Regions from separate parts of the Salinicoccus sp. RF5 genome, predicted to be linked through region 1. Evidence: riboswitches for the same ligand, from Rfam matches in the RefSeq annotation. Region 1 holds a riboswitch; the other holds the start of a gene.
The links. A riboswitch is a leader RNA that binds a small molecule or an ion and turns the genes downstream of it on or off. The one in region 1 is predicted to bind S-adenosylmethionine.
Positions count from the first base shown of each region.

Region 2: another riboswitch for S-adenosylmethionine. It lies ahead of LLU09_RS05985 (methionine ABC transporter ATP-binding protein); the one in region 1 lies ahead of LLU09_RS11715 (O-acetylhomoserine aminocarboxypropyltransferase/cysteine synthase family protein).

Region 1 is NZ_JAJGRC010000004.1:171,793-175,000, forward strand. It holds gene LLU09_RS11710 (homoserine O-succinyltransferase) at 1-233, opposite strand, end outside; gene LLU09_RS11715 (O-acetylhomoserine aminocarboxypropyltransferase/cysteine synthase family protein) at 234-1,511, opposite strand; SAM riboswitch class I at 1,579-1,675, opposite strand; gene LLU09_RS11720 (hypothetical protein) at 1,764-2,030, shown strand; gene LLU09_RS11725 (alpha/beta hydrolase) at 2,027-2,770, shown strand; gene LLU09_RS11730 (YkvI family membrane protein) at 2,901-3,208, shown strand, end outside.
Region 2 is NZ_JAJGRC010000001.1:1,153,523-1,156,730, reverse strand. It holds gene LLU09_RS06005 (Spx/MgsR family RNA polymerase-binding regulatory protein) at 18-380, shown strand; gene gcvH (glycine cleavage system protein GcvH) at 443-823, shown strand; gene LLU09_RS05995 (toprim domain-containing protein) at 885-1,292, shown strand; gene LLU09_RS05990 (thioredoxin family protein) at 1,243-1,563, shown strand; SAM riboswitch class I at 1,601-1,699, shown strand; gene LLU09_RS05985 (methionine ABC transporter ATP-binding protein) at 1,802-2,821, shown strand; gene LLU09_RS05980 (methionine ABC transporter permease) at 2,818-3,208, shown strand, end outside.

The sequences.
Region 1 (3,208 bases):
TTGCTGTGGTGTGTGGTCATATACATAAAATCGATATCTATCTGCAACGGTGTATTGCCCAGAAGGCGCAAAAGATGAAGTTCCGTTTCCTCTTTTTTAGGCATCAGGTTCAAAATCAACATACGCAGCGGACGTATATCCTGTGTATGCGCACGGGTCGCTTCTATTGTATATACATTTTCTTTATGGAGGCGCTCCCGTACCGGGAGGCCTTCAATGATTTTTATAGGCATCTAAATCGCATCCAGACCTTTTTTTAGATCGTCTATGATGTCATCCACATGCTCCAATCCGACAGACAGACGGATCATTTCCGGTCTTACCCCCCCTGCCAACTGCTCATCTTCCTTAAGCTGGGAATGGGTGGTGGAAGCGGGATGGATGACGAGTGACTTGGCATCCCCGACATTCGCAAGCAGTGAGAAGAGTTCGAGGGATTCTATGAACGTCTTTCCGGCTTCATATCCGCCTTTGACACCGAATGTAAATATGGAAGAAGCACCTTTCGGCAGGTATTTCTTCTGGAGCTCATGATACTCGCTGGATTCGAGGCCAGCATAGTCGACCCATTCCACTTTATCGTGGTTTTCCAGGAATTCTGCAACGGCCTTTGCATTCTCCACGTGCCTTTCCATCCGGAGTGACAATGTTTCGATTCCTTGTGTGAGCAGGAATGCATTGAATGGAGAAAGTGCAGCTCCGGTATCCCTGAGCAGGGTAGTACGGATCTTGAATGCATAGGCAGCAGGTCCGAACGCATCAGTGAAGACAAGGTCATGATAGGACGCATCCGGCTCCGTCAGTCCAGGGAATTTTCCGTTATCCCAGTTGAAGTTTCCGCCATCAACGATTACGCCCCCGATGGAAGTGCCATGGCCGCCAAGGAATTTTGTGGCCGAATGGACGACTACGTGTGCGCCGTGCTCGATTGGACGGCAGAGGTACGGAGTGGCGAATGTGTTATCCACGATAAGTGGTATACCATTATCCTCTGCGATTTTCGCTAATGCCTCCAAATCTTCCACGTTGCCTTCCGGATTGCCGATGGTCTCTACAAAGATCGCTTTAGTGTTTTCCTTGATTTCACGTGAAACGTTCTCAGGATCTTTCGCATCGACAAGACTGGTCTCGATACCGAACTTTTTGAATGTATGGGTGAACAGTGTGTGAGTTCCCCCATACAGGCTGGCGGAGGAGACGATGTGATCTCCGGCGTTTGCTATAACCTGTATGGCGTATGTAATGGCAGCCATGCCGGATGCAACGCCAAGGCCGGCAACTCCACCTTCGAGTTCTGCAACACGCGTCTCCAAAGCGGCAGTCGTTGGATTCATGATACGGGTATAGATGTTGCCTACATCTTGCAGGCCGAATAGTTCTGCAGCATGCTTAGTATCGTCGAATACATAGGAAGTCGTCTGATAGATGGGAAGCGCGCGTGAATTTGTGGTAGGGTCCACTTCTTGTCCGGCATGAAGCTGTTTAGTTTCGAAGCGATGATTCTCTGTCATTGTTTCATTCCTCCAGTAATATATTATAAAAAAGAGCCTGCCCAAAGATTAAGGGAGACTCTCGAGTCACTCATCTTTCAGGAACGTACCTGTTGGATTTAGCACCTTACTTAAAAGGTTGCCGGGCTTCGCAGGGCCAATCCCTCCACCACTCTGGATAAGCAAATATTTGATTAGAGACTATGTTACTATAATGGAGGACAATTTGTCAAACACTTTTAAAAATTTAAATAATGGAGAGGAGGAGAGGATATGATCGATTTCCTGGTCATCATTCTGATGGTCATAGCTCTTGTGCTTTTCGTTTTGAGCCGTCATCAATTGGACAGGACCAAAAAAAGCATGTCTGAACATAATTACATTGAAGAATTGTATAGCCGGGTTTCAAAAGCGCATGGGGCGGGGAAGACGAAAGAGGAGATAATTACAATGATGAAGAAGGACTATAGGCTCGATGAGGATGAAGCGGAATACATATATCATCGGACACCAGATATCCAGAAGGAGGATAAATCATGAAAATCGTAAAGCCTGAAGCGTTGAACTATGGAAGTGGCCCCAGGGCAGTCATGCTGCTCCATTCCTTCACCGGAACGGTCAGGGACATGAAGCCGTTGGCCCAGCACCTTGAGCAGCACGAATATACCGTCCATGTACCAAGCTTCGAGGGACATGGCATGGGACCGGAGGCACTTGTACAGAGCAGCCCTGAAGATTGGTGGAAAAATGTATTGGATGGATATGATCAGCTCAAGGATCAAGGGCATGAAAGCATAGCAGTCGGCGGTGTTTCCCTGGGCGGTGTGCTCGCCCTCAGGGCAGCCGAGGAACTCGACAGCATCAATGGCATTGTGGCCATGTCTGTGCCCCAGGGCAGAGATGTTGGGGATATAAACAGAAGAGTCCTGAACTATACGAAGAACTTCCTGAAGTTTACTGGAGAAGATGATGAAAAGATCATGGAGAGGGTCCAGTACTACAAGGACAATCCGATGGAAAGTCTGGATGACTTCCGGAAGCTGATCGACGAAGTACATGGGAATCTTGGAGATATTGGTGTTCCGGCAGCAGTCAAGTATGGAGGGAAGGATGCGGAAGCATACATGGACAGTGCGAAACATATATATGATGGCATTAGCCATAATGAAAAGACATTGCAGTCCTATGCGGACACCGGCCACCTGATGACGAGGGGCGGAGATCAGCAAGCGCTTTTTGAGGATACCCGGAAGTTCTTCGATTCGCTCGACTGGCAGTGACGAAGATAAAATGATGGGAGAAGGTCTTTCTTCATTTGCCAACCTTCTTCAATAAGTTTAATATGAAGTTATTGTTTTTAAAATATTAAGATAATTCGGAGTGGTCAAATTGCAGAATTTCAGACAAGCCTTGAAGATAGGCTTTGCCTATACAGGTGTAGTAGTTGGAGCGGGGTTCTCCACCGGACAGGAGATACTCCAGTTTTTCACAAATAATGGTGCAGTGAGCATCTTTGCGATATTATTGTCAGGTCTTTTGATACTTTTTACTGGTAAATGGACAGCGGATGTCGGTTTCGACATCAAGGCGGAGTCCCATGTGGATTCCCTCCTGAACATGTTCGGGAATATATTCGGACGGATCATCGACATTGTGCTTGCGTTCTTCCTGTATGGAGTAGCCGTCATCATGTTTGCCGGCGCAGGCTCGACCTTCTA
Region 2 (3,208 bases), on a different contig from region 1:
CCTTCTGGAGGTAATGGATGATTACATTATATGAATACCCGAAATGCACGACTTGCCGTAAAGGGAAGAAGTTCCTGCAGGAAAATGATGTCGCTTTCGAGAGCATCGATATGGTGAAGCAGCCGCCGGCAGCCGCCACACTGGCCGAGATGGTGGATCGCTCGGGGAAGGATGTAGATGAATTCTTCAACAAGCGCGGCAAAAGATTCAAGGAACTGGAACTCAAGGAACGCCTGGATGAAATGACTAAAGAGGAGAAGCTCGAACTGCTTTCTACAGATGGCATGCTGATCAGACGTCCCCTCCTTTATGACGGCTCAGGTGTCACTCTTGGCTTCAAAGAGGACGAATACAAACAATTTATGAACGCTGAGAATTAGGCTTGCCTAAATAGTGCGAACTATGAGATTATATATGTGTATAAGAAAAGGAGGTTTTTGTCGTGGCAACACCAAAAGAATATAAGTATTCAGAAGATCATGAATGGATCAAATTTGAAGATGGCAAAGCGACTATCGGCATCACAGAATTCGCTCAATCCGAGCTCGGTGATATCGTATTCGTGGAGCTGCCTGCTGAAGGCGATGAAATCACTACCGGAGAATCATTCGGCAGTGTAGAATCCGTAAAGACGGTATCAGAGCTGTATGCACCGCTCAGCGGTACGGTAGTGGAAATCAATGAAGAGCTTGAGGATAGCCCTGAGCTTGTCAACGAATCTCCGTATGAAGAAGCATGGATGATCGTCATTGAACTGTCTGACGAATCACAGCTTGATAAACTGATGGATGCAGATGCCTACGATGAAATGGTGGATGCATAGAACCTGAAACTCTGGACTCTGTCTGGAGTTTTTTTAAAATATCATACCAGGGGTGATGGCAGTGTATTTTTCCGATAAAGTGCTCATTGTCGAAGGAAAGACGGATAAGCGGCGTATCGAAGAAGTATTGATAGAACCTGTACAGATCATATGCACCCATGGTACAATGGGAATCTCAAAATTGGATGAGATTCTCGATGAGCTGAATGGCTCCGACATCTATATCCTCTCCGATGCGGATAAAGAAGGCAGAAACATCAGGAAATGGTTCAAAAAACATCTGAGTGAAAGTACTCATATATATATTGATCCGAAGTTCGGTGAAGTGGGCCGCTGCCCACGTGACTACCTGGCAAACCTCCTTATGAGACACGATTTCTACGTAGATACAAGTCTGATCATGAAAGGTAAGTTCGGCAATGATGAAAGAATCAAGGACAATCGATATTACGAGCCGTATTCAATCTGAGGAAACATTCATACTCTATGGATATGCACCGATATGCGCCAACTGCCAGATTGCAGAACGCATGCTCGATATCGTTTCTGAGACGAAGGGGTTCTCCTATACTTCGATAGATCTGAATTATCATAAGGATCTTATTGAGGCCTACGAGGTCAGATCGGCACCTGCACTGCTGTTGTTCAGGGATGGCAGGCTCGTCCGTGAAGTTTACGCCTTCCAGTCCGTGCTCCATCTGTCGGAAGTCTTCGATGACTTCCTTGTTGACGGACAGTGATGCGGATGATAATATTATTGACAATCTAATAATACAACTCTTATCCAGAGTGGTGGAGGGAAGTGCCCGACGAAACCACGGCAACCGTCTTTATGACAAGGTGCCAATTCACTGATCAATCGATCGAAGATGAGAGGCTTATGGATAAAACCGGTGCCTGCTCAACTTTTGAGCAGGCTCTTTGTTTATCACGAGGAAAATGTTCGACTTTTCCAATATATAGGTCAGGGTGAAACATATGATTGATATAAAGAAGGCAACGAAAATATTCAAGACGAAGAACAATACAATCCAGGCTGTGGATGATGTCAATCTCCATATCAGGGAAGGGGAGATATTCGGTGTCATCGGCTATTCAGGTGCAGGGAAATCCACACTGATCAGGATGCTGAATGGCCTGGAACAGCCCTCTTCAGGGGAAGTGGTGATCGGTGACGATATCATCAGTGCCATGGGCCGGGCGGACCTGCTCAAGAAACGGCAGAAGGTCTCAATGATCTTCCAGCACTTCAACCTGCTCTGGTCCCGGACGGTAGCCGAGAACATCAGCTTCCCATTGGAGATAGCCGGCATACCGAAGAAGGAGCGTGCGCGCCGTGTAGCCGAGCTCGTGGATCTCGTCGGTCTCACGGGGCGCGAAGACAACTACCCAAGCCAGCTCTCCGGTGGTCAGAAGCAGCGGGTCGGCATTGCACGGGCACTCTCCAACAGGCCGGAAGTGCTTCTGTGTGATGAAGCGACGAGTGCGCTTGATCCCGAAACGACCGACGAGGTGCTCGATCTGCTGGTGAAGATACGTGATGAGATGGACCTCACCATCGTCCTCATCACCCATGAGATGCATGTCATCCGCAAAATATGCGATCGTGCGGCAGTGATGGAGAACGGTCGCGTCGTGGAGACGGGGCCGGTGATCAAACTGTTCCAGAACCCCGAGCACGGTGTGACGAAACGCTTCGTCAAGGACGACATCAACGATGAGGAGACGGCATTGTCATTCGAGGAGGTCAGGGAGATGTTCCCGACATCGAAGATACTCAAGCTCGGCTTCGTCGGTTCCCAGTCGAAAGCACCGATCGTCTCTCAGGTCGTCAAGAAGTATAACCTTGACCTGAACATCCTCTCGGGGAACATAAAGCGGACGAACAATGAATCATACGGCCACCTCTATGTTGCGATCGAAATTGATGACGCCGACCTTGAGGGCTTGAGGCAGGAACTGGCTGAACATGCTGTAACAGTGGAGGTGGAAGGATGAGCGAGTTCATCAATGCCTTCGCCGAAATGTTCTCATTCGAAAATGTCAAATGGGATGATGTACTGACGGCGACGAATGAAACCCTCTACATGACCGTCATCTCCACCGTATTCACATTCATATTCGGACTGGTCCTCGGCATCATCCTGTTCCTGTCGTCGAAAAGCGAACATGCAGCCAGCGCGCCCGTCTACGGCGTCACTGCATTCCTCGTCAATCTGTTCCGTGCGATACCATTCATCATACTGATCATCCTCCTCATCCCATTCACGAAAGTGCTGATGGGCACCATCATGGGGTCACAGGGGGCGCTGCCGGCACTGATCATCGGGGCGTCACCCTTCTATGCACGCCTGGTCGAGATAGGGCTTAAAGAGATTGATAAAG